DNA from 4 places in the Streptomyces sp. NPDC002055 genome. Region 1 is predicted to be linked to each of the others. Evidence: riboswitches for the same ligand, from Rfam matches in the RefSeq annotation. Region 1 holds a riboswitch; each other region holds the start of a gene.

Region 1 (7,244 bases):
AACGCATGGCGGCCGGTGGGTCGTCGTTCCCCAGCGAACCGAAGTTGCCGTGCCCGTCGACCAGCGGCAGCCGCATCGAGAACGGCTGCGCCATGCGGACCAGGGCGTCGTAGATCGACGCGTCGCCGTGCGGGTGGAGCTTACCCATCACCTCGCCGACGACGCGCGCGCACTTCACGTACCCGCGCTCCGGGCGCAGGCCCATCTCGTTCATCTGGTAGACGATGCGCCGGTGCACGGGCTTCATCCCGTCGCGGGCGTCGGGGAGCGCGCGCGAGTAGATGACCGAGTAGGCGTACTCCAGGAAGGAGCCCTGCATCTCGTCCACGACGTCGATGTCGAGGATGCGCTCCTCGAAGTCGTCGGGCGGCGGGGTCTTCGTACTGCGGCGGGCCATCTCGGCTGCTGCTCCTTAGAACTGCCTGAGCGGGTGCTGACGCGGACCATTGTGGACCCCGCGACCGACAGCGCGTTCCACGACCCGGCCGGGGCGCGGCGGTACCCGGCCCGCTGCGGGGGCGTGCGCCCCGGCGGGCCGGCCGGGGAACCCAGCGCGTCACGGCGCCGGCCGGTGCACCGTACGTTGGACACCAGGAATGGAACATCAGCGTCCGGTTACCCGACACGCGCCGATCGCGGAAGCGTAGCGGCCCGGTCGTGCGGGAACTTCGCCAGGCGTCACCGCGCTTGCATACAGTGGCAGCATTTCTCCCCCCAGCGATCGAAGGGACGTACATGCCGATGGGTCACACGGCCACGCAACAGGCCGGCTCCGGCGGCCTGACAGCGACCGAGCACCGCCTGGCCAACGGCCTGCGGGTGGTGCTCTCCGAGGACCACCTCACCCCGGTCGCCGCGGTGTGCCTCTGGTACGACGTCGGGTCGCGCCACGAGGTCAAGGGCCGTACGGGTCTGGCTCACCTCTTCGAGCACCTGATGTTCCAGGGCTCGTCGAGCGTCCCGGGCAACGGCCACTTCGAGCTGGTGCAGGGCGCCGGCGGCTCCCTGAACGGCACCACCAGCTTCGAGCGGACCAACTACTTCGAGACCATGCCCGCCCACCAGCTGGAGCTCGCGCTCTGGCTGGAGGCCGACCGCATGGGCAGCCTCCTCACCGCGCTGGACGAGGAGAGCATGGAGAACCAGCGCGACGTCGTCAAGAACGAGCGGCGCCAGCGCTACGACAACGTCCCGTACGGCACCGCCTTCGAGAAGCTGACCGCGATGGTCTACCCCGAGGGCCACCCGTACCACCACACCCCGATCGGCTCGATGGCCGACCTGGACGCCGCCTCGCTGGAGGACGCGCGGAACTTCTTCCGCACCTACTACGCGCCGAACAACGCGGTGCTCTCCGTCGTCGGCGACATCGACCCGGAGCAGACGCTCGCCTGGATCGAGAAGTACTTCGGCACCATCCCCGGGCACGACGGCAAGCAGCCGCCGCGTGACGGCTCGCTGCCCGACGTGCTCGGCGGGCAGCTGCGCGAGGTTGTCGAGGAGGAGGTGCCCGCCCGCGCCCTGATGGCCGCCTACCGGCTGCCGCACGACGGGACCCGGGAGGCCGACGCCGCCGACCTGGCGCTGACCGTGCTCGGCGGCGGCGAGTCCTCGCGGCTGCACAACCGGCTGGTCCGCCGCGACCGCACGGCCGTCGCCGCGGGCTTCGGCCTGCTCCGGCTGGCCGGAGCGCCGTCGCTGGGCTGGCTGGACGTGAAGACCTCCGGCGGCGTCGAGGTGCCGGCCATCGAGGCCGCCGTCGACGAGGAGCTCGCCCGCTTCGCCGCGGAGGGGCCGACGCCCGAGGAGATGGAGCGCGCCCAGGCCCAGCTGGAGCGCGAGTGGCTGGACCAGCTCGCCACCGTCGGCGGCCGCGCCGACCAGCTGTGCCGCTACGCCGTGCTGTTCGGCGACCCGCAGCTGGCGCTGACCGCCGTCCAGCGGGTCCTGGACATCACCGCCGAGGAGGTGCAGGCCGTGGCCGCCGCCCGGCTGCGCCCGGACAACCGCGCGGTCCTCGTCTACGAGCCGACCGCCCCCGCCGCCGACGACACCGCCGACGGCACCCCCGCCGACGACACTGCAGACGAGGAGGCGGACCGGTGACCGACGCCACCATGACCTTCCACCCCCAGCCGCAGGGCGGCATCGCCAAGCCGTGGGCCTTCCCGGCCCCCGAGCGCGCCACCCTGCCCAACGGCCTCACGGTGCTGCACTGCCACCGGCCCGGCCAGCAGGTGGTGGCCGTCGACATCAACCTCGACGCCCCGCTGGACGCCGAGCCCGAGGGGCTGGACGGGGTCGCCACGATCATGGCCCGGGCGCTGTCCGAGGGCACCGACAAGCACACGGCCGAGGAGTTCGCCGCCGAGCTGGAGCGCTGCGGCGCGACGCTCGACGCGCACGCCGACCACCCCGGCGTCCGGGTCTCCCTGGAGGTCCCCGCCTCCCGGCTGGCCAAGGCGCTCGGGCTGCTCGCCGACGCACTGCGCGCCCCGGCGTTCCCCGACGGCGAGGTCGAGCGGCTCGTCGCCAACCGGCTGGACGAGATCCCGCACGAGCAGGCCAACCCGGCCCGCCGCGCGGCCAAGGAGCTCTCCAAGGAGCTCTTCCCGGCCTCGTCCCGGATGTCCCGCCCCCGGCAGGGCACCGAGGAGACCGTCGCACGCATCGACGCCGCGGCCGTCCGGGCCTTCTACGAGGCGCACGTCCGGCCTGCCACCGCCACCGCGGTGGTCGTCGGCGACCTGGCCGGCACCGACCTCGCCGCGGTGCTCGGCGACACCCTGGGCGCCTGGACCGGCGGCCCCGCCGAGCTGCGCCCGGTCCCGCCGGTGACCGCCGACGACACCGGCCGCGTGGTGATCGTGGACCGGCCCGGCGCCGTCCAGACCCAGCTGCTGATCGGCCGGATCGGCCCGGACCGGCACGACCGGGTGTGGTCGGCCCAGGTGCTCGGGATCTACTGCCTCGGCGGCACCCTCACCTCCCGGCTCGACCGGGTGCTGCGCGAGGAGAAGGGCTACACCTACGGCGTGCGGGCCTTCGGCCAGGTGCTGCGTTCCGGTCCCGACGGCACCGGCGCCTCACTGCTGGCCATCAGCGGCTCGGTGGACACCGCCTCCACCGGCCCGGCCCTGGACGACGCCTGGAAGGTGCTGCGCACCCTCGCCGCCGAGGGCCTGACCGACGCCGAGCGGGACGTCGCCGTGCAGAACCTCGTCGGGGTCGCGCCGCTGAAGTACGAGACGGCCGCGGCCGTCGCCGGCACCCTCGCCGACCAGGTGGAGCAGCACCTGCCGGACGACTACCAGGCGCAGCTCTACGCCCGGCTCGCCGAGACCGGCACCGTGGAGGCGACGGCGGCGGCCGTCAGCGCCTTCCCGGTGGACCGGCTGGTCACCGTGCTCGTGGGCGACGCCTCGCAGATCGAGGAGCCGGTGCGCGCGCTCGGCATCGGCGAGGTGAAGGTGGTCGGCGGCTGAGCCGTCCCGGGCCCGGAGGCGGGGAAGGCGGGTCCCAACCCGCCGGTCCGCCGGGCCCGTTGTGGCGCGGCTGCCCCAAGGGGCTTGTCCCCGGGGGCGGCTGACGCCGCGTCGGTCCGTTCCCGCGGGCCGTGACACGACAGCGAACCCCGGTGCCGGGTACGGCGCCGGGGTTCGGTCGTATGCCCGTTTTGTAGGTGAGGGCGAGTGTTCTCCTGTGGTGTGCGCAACAAAGATCGGCATTTCTTTGGCGATTGAAAGATGTCCCGTTTAGCGTCGGTCCGGCTGTTCGGTCGGACACCGGCCGCACCCGCGGCACCGGACAGTCATCGCCGAGTCCCCGTACGGCGCGAGCCAGGGGAGCCGGGGACCCGTGCGCAGTCCCTGGGGTGAATCGGACGCCTCTTACGAGGGGTCCGTAGGAGACCTTCCTGCTCCGAACCCGTCAGCTAACCCGGTAGGCGAGAAGGAAGGAAAGGAGTACGCCGCCCCATGGCGTTCACCCGTGCCACCGGGAAACACCGCCGTCCGAGCCGCATGGCCCGTTCCGGCGCGAACATCGCAGGCATAGCCACCCTCGCCACCGCCGGCGCCGTCGCCTCGGTCGCCACGCCCGCGCTCGCCGCGCCCGGGGAGACCCCGGCGCCCGAGGAGACCGGGCTGCGCCAGGCGATCGTCGCCGGGGACAGCCTCGCCGACACCATCGATGCCCAGGCGAAGGCCCAGCAGGAGGCCGCCGACGCGGCCGCCGCCAAGGCCAAGGCCGAGGCCGAGGCCAAGAAGCGGGCCGCCGAGGCGCGGCGCGAGGCCGCCGCCAAGGCCGAGAAGGCGCGCGAGGCCAAGGAGCGGGCCGCCCGCGAGGCCGAGCGCAAGCGTCTGAACACCTTCGTCCTCCCCGTCGAGGGCGGCGTCTCCACCGGCTATCAGGCCTCCGGCGGCGCCTGGTCCTCCGGCAGCCACACCGGCATCGACTTCCACGCCTCCACCGGCACCTCCGTCCACGCCGTCGGCGCGGGCGAGGTCGTCGAGGCCGGCTGGGGCGGCGCCTACGGCAACAACGTGGTGATCAAGATGAAGGACGGCACGTACACCCAGTACGGCCACCTGTCCTCCGTCGGCGTCTCCGTGGGCGAGACGGTCACCCCGGGGAAGCAGATCGGCCTGTCCGGCAACACCGGCAACACCACTGGCCCGCACCTGCACTTCGAGGCCCGTACCTCGCCCGACTACGGCTCGGACATGGACCCCATCGCCTACCTCCGGTCGCACGGCCTCAGCCTCTGAAGCCTCCGGCTGCCGCCGGGCCGCAGAGCAACGCCGGTCCGGTCTGTCCAAAAGTCAGCGCCGGTCCGGCCGTACGCGTCGGAAACGCCTCCGCATTGCCATAGAGTTCCTGAACGGGGCGGCGCCGAATTGTGCTTCGCCCTTCACCTTTCACAGGAGGTCGGGCCATGCGGGGGCGACGGTGAACGGCAATACGCTGCCGACGGCCGGTAAGGGAATTCCGGCGCACGCGGTGTGCCAGGCGATCCGGGACGACATCGTCTCCGGTGCGCACCCGCCCGGCAGCCGGCTCACCGAGGAGGTGCTCGCCCGCCGGTACGGCGTCTCCCGGGTGCCGGTCCGGGAGGCCCTGCGCACGCTGGAGTCCGAGGGGTTCGTGACCACGCGCCGGCACGCCGGTGCCTGTGTCGCCGAGCCCACCGCGCAGGAGGCGGCCGACCTCCTCGACATGCGGGTGCTGCTGGAACCGCTGGGCGCCGCCCGCGCCGCCCAGCGCCGCACCGAGGCCCATCTCAAGGTGCTGCGCGGACTGGTCCGGCTGGGCCAGGAGCGGGCCCGCCGGGGGCACACCGCGGATCTGCGGCCGCTCGGCGACTGGTTCCACGAGACCCTCGCCCAGGCGTCCGGCAGCCCCAGCCTGGCCTCGCTGCTGACTCAGGTCCGCCGCAAGGTCACCTGGGTGTACGCGGCCCATCCGCCGGTCCGCAGGGCCGAGTCCTGGCAGGAGTACGGGGCGGTCACCGACGCGGTGGCGCGGCGTGACGCGGACCGGGCCCGCGCGCTGATGGCCGCGCACGCCGAACGGTCCCTGGCGGCCTACCGGCTGCGCCGGCCCTTTCCGGTGAGAAATCCGAAACAACCCGTCAACACGCTGAGCGCGGGGAATTAACAGAATTCCGGTAACGGCGGGCGGGAATTCGGTCCGCGCATTCCCTGTCGAACGGGAAACGGGAAACGGGAAACGGGGAACGGGGAACGGGAACGAGAGCGGGAACGGGAACGAGAGCGGGAACGAGAGCGGGAACGGAAAAAGGACCGGGCCGCGGCGCCCCTCCGAGAGGTTCACCACGGCCCGGCCGTGCACGGCATTTCCCGGCGGTCAGCACGGCCCGGCGGTCCGCACGGTGGCGGCCCGCACGTCGGCGGTCTGCTCGGTGTCCCTTCCCGCGGCGGCCGCGCGCCGGACACCCGCAGGGCCGCCCACCGGGGCGGCCGGGGTCAGACGGTCTCCGGGAGCTCCTCCAGCCCCTCGGCGACCAGCTTCGCCAGCCGGTCCAGAGCGGCCTCGGCACCGTCGGCCTCGGAGGAGAGGACGATCTCCTCGCCGCCCTGGGCACCCAGTCCCAGCACGGCCAGCATCGAAGCGGCGTTGACCGGGGTGCCGTCGGGCTTGGCGATCGTCACGGGGACGCCGGAGGCGTTCGCCGCGCGAACGAAGATCGAAGCGGGCCGGGCATGCAGGCCCTCGGCCCAGCCGACAGTGACGCGGCGCTCAACCATGGTGTTGCCCTTCGGGTCGTGGCGGTCTTCAGATGGGACAGTTGTCTAGACCAGACGCGGCCAGTCTCTCACGGCACTTCCGGTGCTCCCCGCGGCCCTGCGCCCGTAGGCTTGGGCCATGGAACTGCCGTCGGAGCACGCCTACCCGACCCACTGGGAAGCCGACGTCGTGCTGCGTGACGGCGGCACCGCACAGATCCGGCCCATCACTCCGGATGACGCCCAGCGCCTGGTGAGTTTCTACGAGCAGGTCTCGGACGAGTCGAAGTACTACCGCTTCTTCGCACCGTACCCCCGGCTCTCCGATCGCGATGTGCGCCGGTTCACCCACCACGACTACGTGGACCGGGTCGGCCTGGCGGCGACGGTGGGCGGGGAATTCATCGCCACCGTCCGGTACGACCGGATCGACGAGCGGGGCATGGCGGCGTCCGCCCCCGCCGACGAGGCCGAGGTGGCCTTCCTCGTGCAGGACGCCCACCAGGGCCGGGGCGTGGCCTCCGCGCTGCTGGAGCACATCGCCGCGGTCGCCCGCGAGCGCGCCATCCGCCGCTTCGCCGCCGAGGTGCTGCCCGCCAACACCAAGATGATCAAGGTGTTCACCGACGCCGGGTACACGCAGAAGCGCAGCTTCGAGGACGGGGTGGTCCGGCTCGAGTTCGGTCTCGAACCCACCGACCGGTCGCTCGCCGTGCAGCGCGGCCGGGAGCAGCGGGCCGAGGCCCGCTCCGTGCAGCGGCTGCTCGGCCCGGGCTCGGTCGCCGTCATCGGAACCGGCCGGCGCCCCGGCGGTGTCGGCCGCTCGGTGCTGCGCAACCTCCTCGACGGGGGCTTCACCGGCCGCGCCTACGCCGTCAACCGCGCCTTCCCGGACGGCACCACGGAGCTGGAGGGCGTCCCCGCCCGCCGCTCGGTGAAGGACATCGACGAGCCGGTGGACCTCGCCGTCGTCGCCGTACCCGCCGAGCACGTGCC
Region 2 (7,244 bases), on a different contig from region 1:
TGACCGCGGGGGCGCGGGCCGACGGGTGCCGGGTGACGGGGGAGGTGTCGACGGCCGGCCACGGCCACAGGCCGTCCAGCAGGTCCCGGCGGCGCCGTGACTCCCGGGCCACGTGCTCGGCCCGTACCGGGCGGATCGGGCCGAGCCAGTGCACGGCGCCCTGGCGGAAGCGGGTGGGGCCGTCGCTGGGGGCCAGCGCGAAGTACGCGGCGTCGAACAGCGCGTTCAGGTGGCAGATCTCCAGCTCGCCGTCGCCGAGGCTGCCGCTGTCGACGAGATGGCGGCCGACCCGGCAGTGCGCCCCGGCCCGGTCGACGGCCTCCTGCCAGCGCTCGGCGGGGAGGCGTCCGGTCGTGGTCAGGAGGACGTCGATGCCGGGGGCGGCGTCGCTCTCCGCGTGCACCACGGCGCCGTCGGAGAGGAAGAGGGTGCCGCCGTCGCGGAGGAGTGCGCCGGTGGCCCGGTCGGCGGCGAGGCGGGCCAGCAGCGGGAGTTCGGTGGGCCGCGTCAGTTCGGTGGTTGTCATCCAAGTACCAGCCGCTCGGCGAGGTCCTTCAGGCATATTCGGGCGAGCGCGAGGTTCCCCTCGTCGCGGTCGAGCCACACGTGGACGAAGACGCTGCTGTCGAAGGCGGTCTCCACGAAATGCAGCAGGTGGTAGCCGGTGCGGGTGGTGACGATCACGTCCTCCACGGGGGCGCCCTTGCCGGGGTCGGTGATCTCCGGAGCCCCGAATGTTGCCCGGTCCAGCGCGGGCCGCGGCGGTCCGGGCGGCCCCCAGAGTTCGGCCGGCCGGTGCGATTCGGTGAGCGCGAACGCGGTCTGCTCGGCGGCCATACGGGCCAGTTCGGCGGTCTCCGCCGCGGTGGCCTCGTGGTCGCCGTTGGGCGAGTCGCCGACGGTGCCGAGGGCCAGGCCGCTCGTCCAGTCGACGACCGCGGCCCCGCGGGCGCCGGGCAGCGTCATGGCTTTGAGCAGGCACTCGTCGATTCCGGGCACGCCGACTCCCCTCCCTGTGCAGCGTGCTGACGCTGTGGGAGCGCGTCAGTGACGAAGAGATTACGTACCGTGGCATCGAAGGTGGGGAGTTATGGCATTACCCCGCGGAATATGCCCTTGGATCGCTAGACTCCGCCCCTCCGCCGGCTCGGTGAGCCTCCGGTTCCGCTCCCGGACCGCGGAGCCCGCCTCGCTCGGCGGCAGCGGCGGAGCCGTTCGGCGGCCTGCGGAGAGCCGCCCCCGCCGACCTGAAATGCCGCTCTCTCGCCGCCTTTTCGCAGGTCCGGGCGTCAGGGGGCGTGGACCGGACCTCCGGCTCCGAGAGCGGAGTCACCCCGTCCGGCGACGGCGGCCGGGACGGCGTTACGGCCGTCGGCGCCCGGTGCGGGAGGGGAGAGTGCGGCGGGTTCCGAGGCGCGGAGCGCGTGTGATCTCCGGCACCACCCGGCAGCGTGCGCCCCGCACCGGGCCCGCACTCGGCAACCGGCGATCGGTGATCGGCGATCGGCGCCCGGCGCCCCGCAACGGCTCCCGGCAATCCGGCGCGCCGCAATCGGGATCCGGCGCTCGTCCCCGGCGCCCGACCTCGGCCGCGCGCCGGGCCCGACTGCCGAGAGGGGCCGACGAACGGAACGACCACCCGTGAAGTCGGTGACGAGGGCCGACGGCCGTCGGTCGCCGACCGTCGGTTGCCGGGCCCCGGCCGCGTCCCGCTCCGTCCACGCCGGCCGCGTCCCGCTCCGTCCACGCCGGCCGCGTCCCGCTCCGTCCACGTCGGCCGCGTCCCGCTCCGTCTACGCCGGTCTGCTCGCCCCCGCGAACGGCATCTGGTCGATCGGTGCCAGCCGCACCGGGGCGCCCGGCCGCGGCGCGTGGATCATCTGTCCGTTGCCGATGTAGAGCCCCACATGGCTGATGCCCGAGTAGAAGAACACCAGGTCACCCGGGGCGAGCTCGGAGCGGGGGACGCGCTGCCCCGCGTTGATCTGGGTGTAGCTGGTGCGGGGGAGGGCGACCCCGGCGGCCCGCCAGGACGCCTGGGTGAGCCCGGAGCAGTCGAACCCGTCCGGCCCGGTCGCGCCCCACACGTACGGCTTGCCCAGCGCCCCGTAGGCGAAGGAGACGGCCTGGGCGGCGCGGGCGTTCGGTGCCTTGAGGCGGGCGGTGCGCGGGGCACCGCGGTCCGCGCGGTCCGCACTCTCGGCGGCGTGGTCGTCCTGCCGGAGGACGGCGGCGCGCTGCTTCGCCGTGAGCCGGTCCAGCAGCCGCTCCGCCGCGGCGAGCTTCCGGTGCGCGGCCTTCTTCTGCGTCCGCAGCTCCGCCTGGTGGCCGCGGAGGTCCGCCAGCCGGTCACCCGCCTGGTCACGGACCTGGTCGAGGCCGCGGAGCTGGTGGCGGATCCCGGCGACGGCGGTCGCCTGCCGGCTGCCCGCCCGGTCCATCAGCGAGGCGCGCTCCAGGTACTGGTCCGGCGCGGAGGAGAGCGCCAGCTGGAGCGCCGGGTCGATGCCGCCCGACCGGTACTGGGCGGTGGCCAGCGAACCCAGGGCGTTGCGGGAGGCGTTCAGCCGCTGCGTCCGGCGGGCCGCCTCGTCCCGGAGTCCGTCCAGGGCCTGCTGCGCCTTCACGGCCTTCTCCCGTGCGCCGTTGTACTTCTCGGTGACCTCCTCGGCCTCCTGGTGGAGCCGGTCGACCTCGGCCTTCACCCGGGCGGTGCCGGGGCCGGGGTCGGCCAGCGCGGTGCCCTCCAGGGCGCCTCCGCCCGCGGCGGAGGCGAGTGCGAGGGTCACCGCCGTACGGGCGGTGGTACCGGTCAGCGATCGCCGCCTGGGCTTCCGGTGCGAGGCCACGGCCGCCATCACATCCTTCCAACGGTCCGACAGCCGCGGGGGGTTCGGCCGTCTGGAGGAGGACGCTAAGCCCGCCGGGCGGGAGCAAGTACGAGGATGAGCGGGACTGGGTCCTTTACGTGCGGGTCTGAACGGAAGCCCCGGGTGATTTCTCGCCGCTCTGACGTTTCCCGGTGCGCGCATGATCGAAATGGCGATAGAGCCGGACCCGGCTGCGAGCGGGTGCTATGGGCCCGGTTACGCTCCGCCGCATGGACATATTGATCAATGTCTTCGTCGGCCTGCACATCATCGGCATCGCCTCGCTGCTCGGCGGATTCCTCACCCAGATGAAGGCGATGGGCCAGGGCACGGCGCGGTTCGTCCCCGGGATGCTGCACGGCGCGCTGACCATGCTCGTCACCGGCGTCGCGCTGGTCGGCCTGAACCAGGCCGACGACCAGACCCCGAACACCGTCAAGCTCGGCGTGAAGCTCGCCCTGCTGGTCGTCATCCTCGCCCTGGTCTATGTGAAGCGGGACGAGGAGAAGGTCGAGAAGGGCGCCTTCGCCGCGGTCGGCCTGCTGACGGTCGCCAATGTGTTCATCGCGGTGCTCTGGACATAGCCCCGCAGTCCCGGCCCGGGACGTACCCCCGCAGTCCCGGCCCGGACGTAGCCCCGGAGTCCCGGAAGGGGGCGGCCCCGGCCGGCCGGAAGCGATACTCGGCCCCGATCCGCCCCTTCAATGGCCCCCCGAACGCAGTGCGCCCCACCGGCGGTCCGGTGGGGCGCACTCCGCGTTGTCGGCCGGCTACGAGGGGCGGACGCTGCCGTAGATCGGCATGTAGGTGATCGCCTCGGTGCGGACGTTGGCGCCCGGCTTCGGGGCGTGGACCATCTGGCCGTTGCCCGCGTAGATCCCGACGTGGCTGATGTCGTCGTAGAAGAACACCAGGTCACCCGGCTTGAGATCCTCGGTGGCGACCCGGGTGCCGACCTTCACCTGGTCCCACGTGGTGCGCGGCAGGGAGACCCCGGCGCTCTTCCACGCGGCCTGGGTGAGCCCCGAGCAGTCGAAGGAGTTCGGGCCGCTGGCGCCCCAGACGTACGGCTTGCCTATCTGTGCCTTCGCGAAGGCCAGCGCCTGGGCGGCCTTGGCCGAGGCGGTGCCGGAGTCCGAGTCCTGGCCGGTGCCGGTGCCGGTGGAAGGGCCCGCGCTGTCGCCCCGCTCGGCTTCCTCCCGGCGCTGCTTCTCGGCCTGCTCCCGGGCCAGCTCCTCCGCCTTGCGCTGGGCCTCCTCCTGCTTCCGGCGCTCGATCGCCGCCAGCCGGGCCTTCTCCTCGGCGGTGAGGTCCGACAGCAGATCGCGGGCCTCGGCGAGCTTGCGCTGCACGGTCCGCTTGCTGGCCCGCAGCCGGTCCTGCGAATCGGTGAGCGACTCCAGGCTCCGGGTGGCCCTGCCCCGCTGCTCGGACGCCTCCTCCTGCTCCTCCTGGAAGTCCGAGACGGCCCGCTGCTGCCGCTGGGTCATCCGGTCCATCAGGTGGTTCTGGTCGAAGTAGTCCTGCGGCTGCTCCGAGAGCATCAGCGTTGCGGTCGGGGCCATCCCGCCCTCGCGGTACTGGGCCGCGGCGAGGCCGCCGAGCTTGCGCCGGGACTCGTTCAGCCGCTCCGTCCGCTTCGCGACGTCGTCGACCAGCCGGTCGGTGCGGGAACGCTGGGCGTCGGTGCGCTCCTTGGCCTGGTTGTACTCCTGGGTGGACGACTCGGCCTGGCGGTACAGGTCGTCGACCTTCTTCTGGACCTCTTCGATACTCTGCGGCGGCTCGTCCGGCGCGGCCTGGGCGCTCTGCGACAGCAGCGTCGCGGACGCCACCGCCGCGGTGGTGAGGCCGACGGCCGCGCGGGCGGAGCTGGGGGAGGCGAGAATGCTGGTCCGCGGTTTGCGGTGCGACGCCAAGGCGCGCGTCTCCTTCCGTGGACCGCCTACCGGGTTAGCTGTCGGGTTCGGGCGGATCGGAAGGCTGCCCTACGGCCCGTGCACGGCGTTCGATCCGCGTGCGGAGGGCCGATTCACCCCATTGTTGCTTTGTGGGTCCCCGGCTCCGGGTGCCTGAGGCAGGGCCGGACTCGGCGGAGGCCGCCCGTGCCGACGCGGTCGTCGGCGGGTGGTGCGAGCCGCCTGAGCGAGCACGGTAGCCAATGTGTGGGGGTGCTGTGAAGGCTGGTGTTCGATATGCCCGAAACCTTTTCGTGACCTGAGGTGTGAGCTCGATCATGCCGCCCCCGGCCTCCTGCCGGCCGGGCCCCACGGCCTGTACCTTGCCCGCCGGCGGACCGGCGGCGGCCGGAACGGGACGGTCGCCGCCGCCCGGACGCGGGAACCGGTGTGGGCTGTCGGTCCGGCGGCCTAGACTCGGTGGGCGATGAGCAGCCTCTTTGACGACAGCTTCCTGGCGGACCTCGAGCACTCGGGCGAGGAGCCCCCGCCGCCGCCCGAGGAGTCCGCGCACCCGCGGGAAGAGGTCCCCCACGACCTCTTCGAGGGGCGCTTCGACCACCCCGTCCAGCGGGACGCGTACTACCGCGACGGCGCGCCGAGGCCTGCCATCGACCCGGCCGCGCTGCTCGAGGGCCTGAACGAACAGCAGCGCGCCGCCGTCGTCCACACCGGATCGCCGCTGCTCATCGTCGCCGGCGCCGGCTCGGGCAAGACCCGGGTGCTCACCCACCGCATCGCCCACCTCCTGGGCGCGCGCCACGTCCACCCCGGCCAGATCCTCGCGATCACCTTCACCAACAAGGCCGCCGGGGAGATGAAGGAGCGCGTCGAGGAGCTCGTCGGCCCCCGGGCGAACGCCATGTGGGTGTCCACCTTCCACAGCGCCTGCGTCCGCATCCTGCGCCGGGAGAGCAAGAAGCTCGGCTTCACCTCCAGCTTCTCGATCTACGACGCCGCGGACTCCAAGCGCCTGATGTCGCTGGTCTGCCGGGATCTCGACCTGGACCCCAAGCGGTACCCGCCCAAGTCGTTCAGCGCGAAGATCTCCAACCTCAAGAACGAGCTCATCGACGAGGAGACCTTCGCCGGGCAGGCGTCTGGGGGCACCTCCCAGTCGGAGACTGGGGGAGGCTTCGAGAAGACGCTCGCCCAGGCCTACGCGATGTACCAGTCGAGGCTGCGCGAGGCCAACGCCCTCGACTTCGACGACATCATCATGACCACGGTCCACCTGCTCCAGGCCTTCCCGGACGTCGCCGAGCACTACCGGCGGCGCTTCCGGCACGTCCTCGTCGACGAGTACCAGGACACCAACCACGCCCAGTACACGCTGGTGCGCGAGCTGGTCGGCACCGGGGAGACCGTGCCGGGCCAGGACGTGGCCGAGCTGTGCGTGGTGGGCGACGCCGACCAGTCGATCTACGCCTTCCGCGGCGCCACCATCCGCAACATCCTCCAGTTCGAGGAGGACTACCCGGACGCCACCACGATCCTGCTGGAGCAGAACTACCGCTCCTCGCAGACGATCCTCAGTGCCGCCAACGCCGTCATCGAGCGGAACGAGAACCGCCGCCCCAAGAACCTCTGGACCGAGGCCGGCGCCGGCGCGACGATCACCGGCTATGTCGCCGACACCGAACACGACGAGGCGCAGTTCGTCGCCGACGAGATCGACCGGCTGACGGACGCGGGCGACGCCCGCGCCGGCGACGTCGCCGTCTTCTACCGGACCAACGCCCAGTCCCGTGTCTTCGAAGAGATCTTCATCCGGGTCGGGCTGCCCTACAAGGTCGTCGGCGGCGTCCGCTTCTACGAGCGCAAGGAGGTCCGCGACGTCCTCGCGTACCTGCGGGTGCTCGCCAACCCCGAGGACACCGTGCCGCTGCGCCGGATCCTCAACGTGCCCAAGCGCGGCATCGGCGACCGCGCCGAGGCGATGATCGAGGCGCTGGCCGCCCGGGAGAAGGTCTCCTTCGCCCAGGCGCTGCGCCGGGTCGACGAGGCGTACGGCATGGCGGCCCGCTCCGCGAACGCGGTGAAGCGGTTCAACACCCTGCTGGAGGAGCTGCGCACCATCGCCGAGTCGGGCGCCGGCCCGGCCACCGTGCTCGAAGCGGTCCTGGAGCGCACCGGCTACCTGGCGGAGCTCCAGGCGTCGACCGACCCGCAGGACGAGACCCGGATCGAGAACCTCCAGGAACTCGCCGCCGTGGCGCTGGAGTTCGAGCAGGAGCGGACCGAGGAGGACCCGGGCACCCTCGCCGAGTTCCTGGAGCGGGTCGCGCTGGTGGCGGACTCCGACCAGATCCCCGACGAGGACGAGGAGGGGTCCGGCGTCGTCACGCTGATGACCCTGCACACCGCCAAGGGCCTGGAGTTCCCGGTCGTCTTCCTGACCGGCCTGGAGGACGGC
Region 3 (7,244 bases), on a different contig from region 1:
GCGGTTGTCCCGGTAGACCCGCTCCCAGCCGCCGTCCACGTCCCGCACCCGGGCGATGGTGTACAGGGTGTCACCACTGGCGACGGTGTAGTTGCCGGGCTTCGTCCGGTCGGCGCGCCCGGCGCGCTCGTCCGCCTTCTCCCGCTGGGCGCCGGGCTTCTCCCGGTGCCCGCCGGACCCGTCGCGCTGCGCCGCCGACGCGCCGCCGGTGGTGGTCTTCGCCGCGCTGGATGCCGGGCGGGGGGCCGGGGCGGCCTGGGGTGCCGGGCCGCCGCGGGTGAGTCCCGCCTTCACCGAGCACACCGGCCAGGCGCCGGGCCCCTGCCCGTCGAGCACCTTCTCGGCGACGGCGATCTGCTGCTCCCGGGTGGCGAGATCGGCCCGCGGGGCGTAGGCGGTGCCGCCGTACGCCTCCCAGGTGCTCTGGGTGAACTGCAGGCCGCCGTAGAAGCCGTTGCCGGAGTTGATGTGCCACTGGTGCGTGCTCTCGCAGGCCGCCACCCGCTCCCAGGTGTCGGCGGACGCCGCCTCGGCTCCGGAGACACCGACCAGCGGCAGGGCTATGCCGGCGCCGCCGGCGGTGACGGTGAGGGATGCCTGGGAGATCCGGTTCGGCTGGTAACGGCGATGGCGTCCACGTGGGGGCATAGAGCTGTTCCTCTCCTGCGCGGGCGCGCCGGGGTGACGGGGGGCATTTCACGGCCACCAGAGTGTGCCAATTACTGAAGATCGATAGGGTGGTACGCATGAAAGGGCATCACTTTCCTTCGGGAGCAATCCCGTTGCATCCGGGACGGCGCCCTGAGAATTGACGCGAAGAAACTCGTCCGGCTGTTGAAAATGGCCGGAACATGGCCGTCCGGGCGCAGAGAGCGAAGCGGAATGATACCTACTGTGAGGTGCGTCACACATCATCAACGCTGGCCCCGGACGCCTGAATTCTCCCTTTCCGCGCAACCGGACCCCCGACGGAGGCAGCACATGCCGGACCCCCTCCCTTCCACGGGCGAGCTCGCCCGGATGTACGGCCTGCGGCCGCTGCCCCTCGAAGGCGGCCTCTTCCACCGCACCTGGGCAGGACCGGAACAGCCCGACGGACACCCGGCCGGCTCGGCCATCCTGCTCCTGCTCTCCGCCGAGGAGGACCACTTCTCCGCGCTGCACCGGCTCCCGCGCGACGAGGTCTGGCACTTCCACCTCGGCGACCCGGTGGAGCTGCTGCTCCTGGAGCCCGGCGGCGGCTCCCGGGTGGAGATCCTGGGCCCGGACATCCGCGCCGGAGCGCACCTCCAGTACGTGGTGCCCGGCGGCACCTGGATGGGGGCCCGGGTGCGCCCCGGGGGCGCCCGGACGCTCCTCGGCTGCACCATGGCACCCGGCTTCTCCCCCGTCGACTACGAGGGCGGGGAGGCGGACGAGCTGAGCGCCCGCTATCCGCTGCACGGGGACCTCATCCGCGCCCTGTCCCGCACCGCATGACCGGGCAGGGACAACTGCCCGCGCTCGACGGGCTGGTGGCCGTGGTGACGGGAGCGGCGGGCACCGTGGGGGCGGGCATCGCCGGGGAGTTCGCGCGCGCAGGGGCGCAGGTCGTGGTCCACCACCACACCGGCGCCGAGCGCGCCCGGGAGGTGGTGGAACTGATCACCGGCGAGGGCGGCACGGCATGGGCGGTGGCCGCCGACCTCACCGACGAGACGGCCTGCGAACGGCTGATGGAGGCCGCGGCGGCGCGCTTCGGCCGGGTGGACGCGCTCGTCAACAACGCCGGGGTGCAGCCGGTCCAGGAGCTGGCGTCGATGACCGCCGCCGACTGGCGCGCCGTGATCGACACCAATCTCACCAGCGCGTTCTGCTGCACCCGGGCGGCCGCGCGGGTGATGCGGCGGGCGGGCACGGGCGGCACGGTCACCCATGTCGCCTCGATCGAAGGATCCTCGCCCACACCGGGGCACGCGCACTACGCCGCGTCCAAGGCGGCCCTGATCCAGCACGCGCGGGCGGCGGCGGTGGAGTACGGACCGTCCGGGATCCGGGTGAACACGGTCTCCCCCGGCCTGATCAGCCGCCCCGGCATCGAGGAGGCGTGGCCCGAGGGGGTGGAGCGCTACCGGGCCGCGGCGCCGCTCGGGCGACTCGGCACTCCGGCCGACATCGGCCGCGCCTGTGTGTTCCTCGCGTCGTCGATGGCGGGCTGGGTCACCGGCCACGACCTGGTGGTGGACGGCGGGGTGACGGCCCGGTCGCCCTGGTAGGCACCGCGCCGGACGCGGTCGTCCCGGACGTCACCAGGCGAGCAGCCGGGGGTCCACCCGGGTGGCGGGCTCCGGCGCCGGGGGCTGCGCGGGGACCGGGACCGTGCACGCCGAGCGGCCCACGGTGCGGGGCGGCAGGGTGACGGTGCTGCCGGCGGCCTGCCGGAGCCAGCGGACGATGGTCCCGACGGCGTCCTCGTCCAGCTGCGCGAGATCGTGGATGACCCGCAGGTCGTCGGGGTGCGGCGGGACGGCGGCCCGGGTGAGTTCGGCGTGCAGCATGAGCCGCAGCCCGTCGGCCGGCGTCAGATGGCCGCCGATCCGGGCCGGGTCCGGGGCGTCGGGCCGCGGGGGGAGCTCCATCGTGACTGCCGTCGGATCGGCCATGGTCGGTGCCTTCCTTCAATTCCCCATCGGTCAGGGGGAAATCATGGTCTCCCGTTCCGACGGCCGGTTTCTCCCTCCGGTTGCGGATCGGCCTCCGGGATCACCCGTCCGGCCGCACGGCGGGGCCGTTTCCCCGCCCCCGGACACCCCCGCGGTCACGGTCTCGGCCGGCTCGGCCGGGCGGGGGACGGCGCGGCGCGCGGACGGGCCGCGCCGAAGCGGCGCACACAACGGACGAGGCGCCCGCCCCCGTGCAGCGGGGACGGGCGCCTCGGTCCGTCGGTGAGGCCGGTCGGTCACCCCGGGCCTCGGTGCCACGCGCCGGGCCGGCGCGTGGGCTCAGATGCTGACGCCGTGCTCGCGCAGGTAGGCGACCGGGTCGATGTCCGAGCCGTAGTCCGGACCGGTGCGGACCTCGAAGTGGAGGTGCGGGCCGGAGGAGTTGCCGGTCGAGCCGGACAGGCCGATCTGCTGACCGCCGGTGACCGACTGGCCGGCCGACACGGACAGCGAGGACAGGTGGGCGTACTGGCTGAACTTGCCGTCGGCGTGGCGGATGACGACCTGGTTGCCGTAGGAACCGCCCCAGCCCGCGGAGACGACCTCGCCCGCACCGATGGCCTTCACCGTGGTGCCGGTGGGCACGGGGAAGTCGGTGCCGGTGTGGTAGCCGCTGGACCAGCTGGCACCGGACTGGTGGTACGGGGTGCCCACGGAGAGGTCGTCGACGGGGGCGGTGAAGCCGTCGGCGGACTTCTGCGCGGCGGCCTTGGCCGGGGCGGCCTGCTGCTTCGGCTCGGCCTTCGCGGCGGGCTTCGGCGCGGCCTTGTGCTCGGCGGCCTGGTGGGCCTCGTGCTTCGGAGCCGGCCGCTCGGACTCGCGCTCGGGGGCGTCGTGCTTCGGGGCGCCCTTCTCCTTGCCGCCCAGGGTGAGCTTCTGGCCCGGGAGGATCAGGTTCGGGTCGCCGCCGACGACCTCGCGGTTGCCCTCGTAGACCCGGTGCCAGCCGCCCTTGACGTCGTGGGTCGTGGCGATCTTGTACAGGGTGTCGCCGCGGACGACGGTGTACGAGCGGGTCTCGGACCCGGCGCCGGCCTTGCGCTCGGCCGGCTTGCCCTTCTCGCCCTGGGGCTTCGGGGCGGACTCGGCCGGGGCGGCCTTCCCGCCGTCGGGGCTGATCTGCGGGGCGGCGCCGCCCTGGGTCAGCCCGGCCTTGCCGGAGCAGACCGGCCAGGCGCCGGGGCCCTGGCCGTCGAGGACCTTCTCGGCGACGGCGATCTGCTGGTCCTTGGTCGCCTGGTCGGCGCGCGCGGCGTAGTCGCCGCCACCGAAGGCCTGCCAGGTGTCGTTGGTGAACTGCAGGCCACCGTAGAAGCCGTTACCGGTGTTGATGCTCCAGTCGCCGCCGCTCTCGCACTCCGCGACCTTGTCCCAGGTGTCGACGGAAGCGGCCTGCGCCGAGCCGGCACCGATGAGCGGTAGGGCGATTCCGGCACTACCGGCAGCGGCGATGAGAGAAGCTCGGGAAATACGGCCGGGGCTGTACCGGCGGTGACGTCCGCGTGCAGACATAGGGGTATTCCTCTCCTACGCCTGCGAGGTGAGCTGTCGGGTTCGGGCTGGAGTTGCCCGGCCGCGCCCTGAGCAGCGTCGTGCGCTGCGGCGCGTCTTCACCCCAAGCCGTTCCTCGCCTGTTGCGCGGTCCGGCACCTACCTGGTTCCCCCGCTCCTGCCGTGGTGCGTTGGTTGTTTCCTCTCCACCGGCGGCAGGACTCGGCGCTCCGACAGAGTACGGCCCGCCCTTTCATGGGCAGGCAGCGGTAAAAGTAAGCGCACCGAATTCTTTCCGACAAGTGGCGAGTATTCCCCGGAATCACCTTTCGGTAGATCCACTCGGGACAGGGTCACACTGAGCTCCGGATCTTGATCCGAGAGCGATTCGCATTACTACTGAACGACTCTCACGTTCGGCGGGCGGTAACCGAGTTGCCCGGATTCACGCTTTTCGCGTGGGCGGCATCACACCCCGGAAATATCTTTGTGAAATGGGTCACCACGGAGCCAATTGTCCGACTTTGAGGTGCATTTCGACTTTGCCTCGATGAAGGAGGATTGATGTCTATTTGCCGTATACATCCCGCAGCTCGGCACTCGCACCCCGAACCACTCCCCTCAGGGGGCATATCCGGCGAAACGGATGATTCGCTGCCCCGCCCACCGCGGTGGCAACCCCGGCGGGGGCCTCTCCCCCGGTTATCGTGTGGTTCTTGATCGCGGACGTGCGGAGTCAGTGTGCAGAGAGCGGAAGAGCTGATCGACACCTCGCCGCCGGTGCGGCACGCCTCCGGCGCGACCGCGCTGCTCCGGGGGCGCAACCGTTCCGCGACTCCCCTGATCGCCACGGCCGCAGTCGCGCTGGCCGTGGCGGCGGCGCTGGTCCTGGGCGGCGGGAGCCTGCTCGCCCACCCCGGCGTCCAGGCCTGGCGGACGGTCTGTGTGGCCATCGTGATCCAGGCCCTTCCGTTCCTGCTGCTGGGCACGGCCGTGTCCGGCGCCATCAACGCCTTCGTGCCCGCCGACGCGTTCAGCAGGCTGCTCCCGAGGAAGCCGGCCCTCGCCGTCCCCGTCGCCGGCGCCGCCGGGGTGGTGCTGCCGGGGTGCGAATGCGCCTCCGTGCCGGTGGCCGGAAGCCTGATCCGGCGCGGCGTCGCCCCGGCCGCCGCCCTGACGTTCCTGCTCTCGGCTCCCGCCGTGAACCCCGTGGTCCTCACCGCCACGGCCGTGGCCTTCCCCGGGAACCCCGGCATGGTGGCCGCCCGGCTCGTCGCCTCGCTCCTCACCTCGGTGATCATGGGATGGCTGTGGATCCGGCTCGGCCGCGCGGAATGGCTGCGCCTGCCGGCCCGGGGCGGCGGCCACACGGCCGGGAACAGCCGCTGGGAGGAGTTCCGGCTGGGCTTCCAGCACGACTTCCTGCACGCGGGCGGATTCCTGGTGCTCGGGGCGATGGCGGCGGCGACCTTCAACGTCGTGGTACCGGGTTCGGTGCTGGACACCTTCTCCGGATCGCCGTGGCTCTCCGTCCTCTTCCTCGCCGGGCTGGCGATCGTCCTCGCGGTCTGCTCCGAGGCGGACGCGTTCGTCGCCGCGTCGCTGACCGGCTTCTCCCCGACGGCCCGGCTGGCCTTCATGGTGGTGGGGCCGATGGTCGACCTCAAGCTCATCGCGCTGCAGTCGGGCACCTTCGGACGGGCCTTCGCCGTCCGGTTCTCCTCGGCCACGGCCGTCGTCGCCGTCGGCTGCAGCGCGCTGATCGGCTGGTGGCTCCTGTGAAGCGGAACATCCAGGTGCTGCTGCTCCTGCTATCGGGCGCCGGGCTCCTGCACATCGCGCTCTTCAGCGACATCTACCTCCGCTATGTGAAGGAGGGCCTGCGCGTCCCGCTGATCCTCTCCGGTGTCCTGCTGGTGGCGCTGGGGCTGGTGGGGGCGGCACGGGACGGCTTCCCGTTCGCCGGTCCGGACACCGACGGCGGGACCGGCGAGGAGGAGGACGCGGACGCCGCGGACCACGGCCACGACCACCGCCGCGGACCGCGGGTCGCCTGGCTGCTGTTCCTCCCGGCCCTCACCCTGCTGTTCTTCACCCCGCCCGCGCTCGGCTCCTACACGGCCGCGCGGGAGCGCGATCCGGCCACCGAGGAGCAGCAGCGCTTCCCCGCGCTGCCGCGCACCTCCCCCGTGCCGCTGGCGCTGTCGGACTTCCAGGCCCGGGCCCGCCAGGACACGGCGCGCAGCCTGGCGGACCGCCGGGTCCGGCTGACCGGCTTCGTCACCCCCGGCAAGGGCGAGGTCTGGTATCTCACCCGGCTCGTCCTGAGCTGCTGCGCCGCGGACTCCCGGTCCGTGAAGGTCGAGATGCGCGGCATGCCCGAGCCGCCGGCCGACTCCTGGGTGAGCGTGACGGGCACCTGGCACCCCTCCGGCACCCCGGGCAGGCCGTCGGCCCGGGCGGCCCTCGACGCGGACGACGTGGAGCACATCGCGCAGCCGGCCAACCCGTACATGGACTCCGTGCCCCGCATCTGAGCCCCGGCCCGCGCCACGGAAGCCACCGTGCCCGGCACCGGCACCCAGCACCAGGCACCGGCACGGTGGCCTCCCGCGAGCGGGCTCCCGCCGCGAGCCGTCAGCGGATGGGAAGGCCGGAGAGCGTGCGGGCGATCACCAGGCGCTGTATCTCGCTGGTGCCCTCGAAGATCGTGTAGATGGCGGCGTCCCGGTGCATCCGCTCGACCGGGTACTCCCGGGTGAAGCCGTTGCCCCCGAAGATCTGGATCGCCTGGGCGGTGACCTCCTTGGCGGTCTCGCTGGCGAACAGCTTGGACATCGACCCCTCCGCGGAGGTGAACGGCTTGCCCGTGGTCGCCATCCAGGAGGCCCGCCACACCAGCAGCCGGGCCGCGTCGATCCGGGTGCGCATGTCGGCGAGCTGGAAGGCGACGCCCTGGTTGTCGATGATCGGCCGGCCGAACTGGGTGCGGGTCCGGGCGTACTCCAGGGCCTCCTCGTAGGCGGCCCGGGCGGTGCCCACGGCCATGGC
Region 4 (7,244 bases), on a different contig from region 1:
TGGAACTGCTCCCCGCCTCCTACGACCTGCCGGGCGCCCGCCTCCTGGACCTGGTGCAGGTCATGGACACCATCCGGGCCGAGTGCCCGTGGAGCAGCGCCCAGACCCACGAGGGCCTGGCGAAGTACGGCATCGAAGAGGCCTACGAGCTGGTGGAGGCCATCGAGGCGGGGGACCGCGAGGAGCTCCGGGAGGAGCTGGGCGACGTCCTGCTCCAGGTCGTGTTCCATGCGCGCATCGCGCAGGAGGACGCGGAGGAGCCGTTCTCCATCGACGACGTGGCGGGCACCATCGTGGAGAAGCTGATCCACCGGCACCCCCATGTCTTCGGGACGGAGACCGCCGAGAGCGCCGAGGACGTCAAGGCGCACTGGCGCCGCACGAAGGCCGCCGAGAAGCAGCGGGAGTCCGTGACGGACGGCATCCCGCTGGGGCAGCCCGCGCTGGCCCTCGCCACCAAGCTGGCCTCCCGGGTACGGACGGCGGGGCTGGAGGTGGCCGCGCCGGTGTCCGTGGGCGGCGGCGATCTCGGCGAGCGGCTGCTGTCCCTGGCCGTCCGGGCGGAGGCGGAGGGCGTCGATCCGGAATCGGCGCTGCGGGCGGCGGCCCGCGCCTACCGGGACGCCATCCGGATGGCCGAACAAGTCGACTGACCCCCCGCGACCCGGGTACTCGTCCGATATGTACCAGCAGCTGAGCTCGGACATCGCACTCCGGGACTACCTGGTCGGCATCGCCCCGCTGGTGGTCGGAATCATCGTGGTGATTCTGCTGATCGGGGCCGTGTGGCTGGGTTACCGCATCCGCTCGCGGGAGCCCGACCCGCCGCAGCAGCCCCAGCCGCGCGGCGGTGCCTGGGAGACCCAGGGCGAACACCGGAGCGGGGAGGCCCCGCCCAACCACGGGCCCGGCCACCAGGACGTGGCCCGGCCGCGCACGGATGTGTCCGAGTACCGCGAAGGGGACGAGGTCCCGCGGGACGGCATCCGGCACATGCCGTACGAATTCGGCTCCGGGTCGCGGACCAAGGACGACGGGGAGCCCCGGAAGTGGGACCACGGCGGCAGCGGCCACGGCACGGGATGACCCGGCGCGCGTGACGCGCCCGGACGGCACGCACGCCCGGCGGGACCCCGGCCGCCTCGGGCCGCGGGCCGGGGGAGAGCTGCGCCCGTGGGCCGACGGCCCACCCGCCCGACGGCCCGGTGGGAGCGGCACATCACATCACCCCACCGTTGACGGGGCATCAGCGGCATCGCGAGACTGCCTGCCATGGCGATCTTCGGGCAGGGCGGGCAGCGCAGGCGGACCGGGCAGGGCGGCTTCCGGCGGCAGGGCGTACTCCGGGCGGCGGCCGCGGCCGCACAGCAGCTGACCCGGCCCGACGGCCACGGGCGCGGTGCGCTCGCGGCGTTCGGAGTGCTCTCCGCGGCCGACCTGGTGGGCGTGAACAGCAGCCCGCGTGGCCTGCGCCGGGCCGCGAAGCCGCTGCTCATGCCCGCGCTCGCGGTCCATGTGCTGCGCCGCCGCCCCGACACCTCCGCGCCGGTCCCCAAGGCTCTCGTCGCCGGACTCGCCTTCGCCGCCGCCGGTGACACGGCGCTTCTCTTCGACGAGCACAAGCCCGCCTTCCTCCTCGGAATGGCGGCGTTCCTGGGCACCCAGGTCAGCTACACCGCGGGCTGCACCGGACTCGGCGCACTCCGCGGCATCGCGCGGAAGCCCTGGCCGGCGGTCGGCTGTCTGGCGGGCTGGGCCGCGGTGAACGCCGCCCTCGCGCCGACCCTCGACAAGCAGCTGCGGCTGCCGGTGGCCGGCTACAGCCTCGCGCTGGTCGCGATGACGGTCACCGCGCTCGGCGTGGGGGGCCGGGTCGGTGCGGGCGCCGCCGCCTTCCTGGGCTCGGACCTGCTGATCGGGCTCAAGGAGGCGGGCCGGGAGGTCCCCTCCCAGGAGGTGCTGATCATGGCCGGGTACCTCCTCGGCCAGTACCTCCTCACCTCCGGCTGGCTGGAGCACCACGACGCCCGGCAGACCGCGTAACGTCCTCCGGCTCCCAAGCCTCCCAAGCCTCCCAAGCCTCCCGGGGATCCCGGCCCCGGCTCCCGGGACACCGGCCTCCGGCCGTGGCTCCCAGGACCCCCGTTCCCGGCCCGGCTCGCAAGGCCCCGGCTCCGGCGTCCCCGCGGACGGGGCGGCGGGGCCTCCCGGCCGGGCGGTTACGGTGGAGCGTGCCCCAGGAAAACCCCGATCCGACCCCGGACGCCACCGCCCCGGACGCCTCGACTCCGGACGCCACCGCCCAAGACGCCACCGCCCCGGCCCCCGAGACCTCCGCCGCTCGGGCCCAGGACGCCTCGGACCCGGACTCCCCGCCCCAGCTCTTCGGCTGGGAGTTCGCCGCGGACCCGTATCCGGCGTACGCCTGGCTGCGCGAGCACAGTCCCGTGCACCGGACCGCGCTGCCCAGCGGCGTCGAGGCCTGGCTGGTGACCCGGTACACCGACGCCCGGCAGGCCCTCGCGGACGCCCGGCTCTCCAAGAACCCCGTCCACCACAGCGAGTCCGCCCACGCCAAGGGCAAGGTCGGCATTCCCGGCGAGCGCAGCGCCGATCTGATGACCCATCTGCTCAACATCGACCCGCCGGACCACACCCGGCTGCGCCGCCTGGTCTCCAAGGCCTTCACCCCGCGCCGGGTGGCGGAGTTCGCGCCCCGGGTGCAGGAACTGACCGACCGGCTCATCGACGGCTTCGCCGGGAACGGCTCCGCGGACCTCATCCACGACTTCGCCTTTCCCCTCCCCATCTACGCCATCTGCGACCTGCTGGGCGTACCGGCCGAGGACCAGGACGACTTCCGCGACTGGGCCGGGATGATGATCCGGCACGGCGGCGGACCGCGCGGGGGAGTGGCCCGCTCGGTCAAGAAGATGCGCTCCTACCTGGCCGAACTGATCCACCGCAAACGGGCGGAACCGGGCGACGACCTCATCTCCGGCCTGATCCGCGCCAGCGACCACGGTGAGCACCTGACCGAGGGCGAGGCGGCCGCGATGGCGTTCATCCTGCTGTTCGCCGGCTTCGAGACCACGGTGAATCTCATCGGCAACGGTATGTACGCGCTGCTGCGCCATCCCGTTCAACGGGAGCGGCTGCAGCGCTCCCTGGCGGCCGGCGAGACGGAGCTGCTCGCCACCGGCGTCGAGGAGCTGCTGCGCTACGACGGCCCCGTCGAGCTCGCCACCTGGCGCTTCGCCACCGAGCCGCTGACCCTCGGCGGGCAGCGGATCGCCGCCGGGGAGCCGGTGCTGGTGGTGCTGGCCGCGGCCGACCGCGATCCGGAGCGCTTCGACGCGCCCGGCACCCTCGACCTCGCCCGCCGCGACAACCAGCACCTGGGCTACGGCCACGGCATCCACTACTGCCTGGGCGCACCGCTCGCCCGGCTGGAGGCGCAGACCGCGCTGGCCACCCTGCTGCGCCGCCTGCCGGATATGCGACTTGCGGTGGAAACAGATGAATTGCGGTGGCGTGGCGGGCTCATCATGCGGGGACTGCGGACCCTTCCGGTGGAGTTCACCCCTACAGGAAGTGAAGGTTTGTCAACTACGTGACCAATACGTGATCTCGGCTACATCGTCTTGTGACTGCCGTGGGCCGCCGCTACTTTCAAGCGGTCCCCCCACGGCTCCCTGTCACTCGCTCGAAAGGCAACCGCATGCGTTCCGGGAACGGTCGACACCGCCGCCCCCGCCAGGCACCCGCCATCTTCGTCACCGTCGGCATGACCGGCGCGGGCATCGCGATGCCGCTGCTCGGGGCCACCGGCGCCCAGGCGGCGGACGCCGATACCTGGGACCGGGTCGCCCAGTGCGAGAGCGGCGGGCTGTGGAGCGCCAACGCCGGCAACGGCTTCTATGGCGGCCTGCAGTTCACTCAGGAGATGTGGGAGGAGCACGGCGGCCGGGACTACGCGCCGCGCGCCGACCTGGCCAGCCGCTCCCAGCAGATATCGGTGGCCGAGAAGATCCTCGCCGAGCGCGGGCCGGAGGCCTGGCCCAGTTGCGCCACCAACGCGGGGCTGCAGGAAGGGGGTGAGGCCCCCGATGTCGACCCCGGCAGCACCGAGCCGCCGGGCCCGCTGGAGTCCCTGCTGCCGCTCGACCCGGAGTACTCCGACGGCGCGTCGTCGTCCGACGGCGCCGACGACGACGCGGACCGTGCGCAGAGCGACGACGCCGATACCGACAAGGGCGACGGCGAGCAGCGCGAGGACGAGAAGAGCGGCGACGGGAAGAGCGGCGACGCGGACGGCGGCAAGAGCGGCGACGACAAGGCCGACGCCGACCGGTCCGACGAGGGCGACGGCGCGTCCGGCGGGAAGGACGGCTCGGGCCAGGGCGGCTCGGACCGGGACGGCTCGGGCAAGGGCGGCTCGGACCAGGGCGGCGAAGGCGCCGGCCGGCACCGTGGCGCCCCCGCCGACGAGCAGGAGTCCGGGGACGGGGAGCGCGACGGCGGACGGCACGCCTCACGCGGTGAGGACCGGGCCGACACGTCCGCGGACGGCCGGTACACCGTCCAACCGGGTGACAGTTTGTCGGATATCGCTCAGGAGTACGCCCTTCCCGGTGGTTGGAGCGCGCTGTACGCGTCGAACGAGGACGTCGTCGGCTCCGACGCGGACATGATTCGCCCAGGCCAGGACCTCGATCTGAGCGATTCCGAAGGGTAGTTCGAGCCCTTTCCGCCCGTTGTGGGTGCGTGAGAGAAGCATCTCATCGGCCCAACGCGCCTGTCTGGACGGCCGGATGTCCCTGTACCCGCCCTCACCTGCGGTGATGTGAGTGACGGGCGGGCAGGGAGGGGTTCGGTGGGCGGGATGTCGCACTTTGAACCCACGGGGCCGGTGTGCTTACCGTCGTGTCCGCTCGCCACCGCGGGCGCCTTCGACCGTCACGCCGAATCCTGCCGGCGGCCGGAGGGAATCGTCGCGAAAGCGCCGTAGGCAGGAGCGGGGGACCCAAGGTAAGTGCCGGACACGTCCGTTGAAGGATGAACGGGCCGACCGGCTAGGGGTGAAGCCCGGTGCGCAGGCACCGGGCCGGGCACTCACAGCCCGAACCCGACAGCTCACCTCGCAGGCGTCGGTGAGGAGACCGTTCCATGCTGCTTTCCGGCAAGAACAAGCATCGCCGTCCGTCCAAGGCCGTCCGTATGGCCGCGCTCGCCGGTCTGGCGGGCACCGCCGTGGCCGCCCCGCTGATCGGCGCCACCTCGGCCTCCGCCGCCTCCGTGGACACCTGGGAGAAGGTCGCCCAGTGCGAGTCCGGTGGCAACTGGTCCATCAACACCGGTAACGGTTACTACGGTGGCCTGCAGTTCTCCCAGTCCAGCTGGGCCGCCGCGGGCGGCACCCAGTACGCCCCGCGCGCCGACCAGGCCACCAAGGAGCAGCAGATCGCCGCTGCCGAGAAGCTGCTCGCCCAGCAGGGTCCGGGCGCCTGGTCCTGCGCCGGGGCCGGTGGCCTCACCGCGGGCGGCCCGGCCGCCGGTGTCGACACCGGCTCCTCCTCCGGCGGCGGCGCCGCGGAGGACCGCGGTGCCCCGGAGCACGCCGACCGCAGCGACCGCCCGGCCGCGGCCCCGCAGAAGCAGGCCGCGCCGAAGGCCGTCAAGAAGGGTGACGGCGAGTACAAGGTCAAGTCCGGCGACACCCTCGGCACCATCGCGAAGGCCGAGGACGTCAAGGGCGGCTGGAAGAAGGTCTACGACCTGAACAAGGACATCGTGGACGACGCCGATGTGATCTACCCGGGCCAGCGGCTCCACCTGAGCTGACCCGCCTCCCGCCGCCCGGCCCCGGCCGGGCGGCGGGCCACCCCCGGCCGAGCGCCCTGCCCCCGGACGCGCCCGGCCGGGGCGTGCTTTGCGGGCCTATGGGCGCCTTTTTGTCTCGTCGGGCGGGCAGAGGCCGACCGATGCGGCCGGTCCGGTTAGGCTCGTGGCGCAGCGCCACTGAGGCACTGCGAATCTGCGTCACACCCATGAAGGAGATGCTCGTGCCGTCCATCGACGTCGTCGTAGCCCGGGAAATCCTCGACTCGCGAGGCAACCCCACGGTCGAGGTCGAGGTCGGCCTCGACGACGGCAGCACCGGTCGTGCCGCCGTCCCCTCCGGTGCCTCCACCGGAGCGTTCGAGGCCCTCGAGCTCCGCGACGGAGACAAGAGCCGCTACGGCGGCAAGGGTGTCGAGAAGGCCGTCCTCGCCGTCATCGAGCAGATCGGCCCGGAGCTCGTCGGCTACGACGCCACCGAGCAGCGGCTGATCGACCAGGCGATGTTCGACCTGGACGCCACCCCGGACAAGTCCTCGCTCGGCGCCAACGCCATCCTCGGCGTCTCGCTCGCCGTCGCGCACGCCGCCTCCGAGGCGTCCGACCTGCCGCTCTTCCGGTACCTCGGTGGCCCCAACGCCCACCTGCTGCCGGTCCCGATGATGAACATCCTCAACGGCGGCTCGCACGCCGACTCCAACGTGGACATCCAGGAGTTCATGATCGCCCCGATCGGCGCGGAGTCCTTCTCCGAGGCCCTGCGCTGGGGCGCCGAGGTCTACCACACGCTGAAGTCCGTGCTGAAGGAGCGGGGCCTGTCCACCGGCCTCGGCGACGAGGGCGGCTTCGCCCCGAACCTGGACTCCAACCGTGAGGCCCTCGACCTGATCGTCGAGGCCATCAAGAAGGCCGGCTACACCCCCGGCCAGGACATCGCGCTCGCGCTCGACGTCGCCGCCACCGAGTTCTACAAGGACGGCGCGTACGCGTTCGAGGGCAAGTCGCTCTCCGCCGCCGAGATGACCTCCTACTACGCCGAGCTGGTCGCCGCGTACCCGCTGGTCTCCATCGAGGACCCGCTGAACGAGGAGGACTGGGAGGGCTGGAAGACCATCACCGAGCAGCTCGGTGACAAGGTCCAGCTGGTGGGTGACGACCTGTTCGTCACCAACCCGGAGCGCCTCTCCCGCGGCATCGAGAGCAACACGGCCAACGCCCTGCTGGTGAAGGTCAACCAGATCGGCTCGCTGACCGAGACCCTGGACGCCGTCGAGCTGGCCCAGCGCAACGGCTACAAGTGCATGATGTCCCACCGCTCCGGCGAGACCGAGGACGTCACCATCGCCGACCTGGCCGTCGCCACCAACTGCGGCCAGATCAAGACCGGCGCCCCGGCCCGCTCC

The links. A riboswitch is a leader RNA that binds a small molecule or an ion and turns the genes downstream of it on or off. The one in region 1 is predicted to bind cyclic di-AMP.
Region 2: it holds a riboswitch for cyclic di-AMP, as region 1 does, so the genes downstream of both, ABT112_RS18005 (C40 family peptidase) here and ABT112_RS03425 (M23 family metallopeptidase) in region 1, are expected to answer to the same signal.
Region 3: it holds a riboswitch for cyclic di-AMP, as region 1 does, so the genes downstream of both, ABT112_RS20000 (transglycosylase family protein) here and ABT112_RS03425 (M23 family metallopeptidase) in region 1, are expected to answer to the same signal.
Region 4: it holds a riboswitch for cyclic di-AMP, as region 1 does, so the genes downstream of both, ABT112_RS06275 (transglycosylase family protein) here and ABT112_RS03425 (M23 family metallopeptidase) in region 1, are expected to answer to the same signal.

Annotation. Positions count from the first base shown of each region.
Region 1 covers NZ_JBEOXS010000004.1:113,334-120,577, forward strand. Annotated here, with positions in the region: gene ABT112_RS03410 (DNA gyrase/topoisomerase IV subunit A) at 1-397, opposite strand, end outside; gene ABT112_RS03415 (M16 family metallopeptidase) at 736-2,106, shown strand; gene ABT112_RS03420 (M16 family metallopeptidase) at 2,118-3,485, shown strand; cyclic di-AMP (ydaO/yuaA leader) riboswitch at 3,806-3,964, shown strand; gene ABT112_RS03425 (M23 family metallopeptidase) at 3,978-4,769, shown strand; gene ABT112_RS03430 (GntR family transcriptional regulator) at 4,951-5,658, shown strand; gene ABT112_RS03435 (HPr family phosphocarrier protein) at 5,988-6,269, opposite strand; gene ABT112_RS03440 (bifunctional acetate--CoA ligase family protein/GNAT family N-acetyltransferase) at 6,388-7,244, shown strand, end outside.
Region 2 covers NZ_JBEOXS010000026.1:43,260-50,503, reverse strand. Annotated here, with positions in the region: gene ABT112_RS18025 (transcriptional regulator) at 1-526, opposite strand, end outside; gene ABT112_RS18020 (hypothetical protein) at 523-999, opposite strand; gene ABT112_RS18015 (C40 family peptidase) at 1,794-2,858, opposite strand; gene ABT112_RS18010 (hypothetical protein) at 3,101-3,454, shown strand; gene ABT112_RS18005 (C40 family peptidase) at 3,641-4,789, opposite strand; cyclic di-AMP (ydaO/yuaA leader) riboswitch at 4,798-4,975, opposite strand; gene pcrA (DNA helicase PcrA) at 5,256-7,244, shown strand, end outside.
Region 3 covers NZ_JBEOXS010000030.1:63,377-70,620, forward strand. Annotated here, with positions in the region: gene ABT112_RS19980 (transglycosylase family protein) at 1-648, opposite strand, end outside; gene ABT112_RS19985 (cupin domain-containing protein) at 982-1,479, shown strand; gene ABT112_RS19990 (SDR family NAD(P)-dependent oxidoreductase) at 1,476-2,255, shown strand; gene ABT112_RS19995 (hypothetical protein) at 2,286-2,642, opposite strand; gene ABT112_RS20000 (transglycosylase family protein) at 2,982-4,214, opposite strand; cyclic di-AMP (ydaO/yuaA leader) riboswitch at 4,220-4,361, opposite strand; gene ABT112_RS20005 (permease) at 5,058-5,975, shown strand; gene ABT112_RS20010 (TIGR03943 family putative permease subunit) at 5,972-6,730, shown strand; gene ABT112_RS20015 (acyl-CoA dehydrogenase family protein) at 6,831-7,244, opposite strand, start outside.
Region 4 covers NZ_JBEOXS010000007.1:160,154-167,397, forward strand. Annotated here, with positions in the region: gene ABT112_RS06250 (nucleoside triphosphate pyrophosphohydrolase) at 1-653, shown strand, start outside; gene ABT112_RS06255 (DUF6479 family protein) at 682-1,086, shown strand; gene ABT112_RS06260 (lysoplasmalogenase) at 1,273-2,043, shown strand; gene ABT112_RS06265 (cytochrome P450 family protein) at 2,232-3,617, shown strand; gene ABT112_RS06270 (transglycosylase family protein) at 3,722-4,738, shown strand; cyclic di-AMP (ydaO/yuaA leader) riboswitch at 4,994-5,165, shown strand; gene ABT112_RS06275 (transglycosylase family protein) at 5,170-5,844, shown strand; gene eno (phosphopyruvate hydratase) at 6,060-7,244, shown strand, end outside.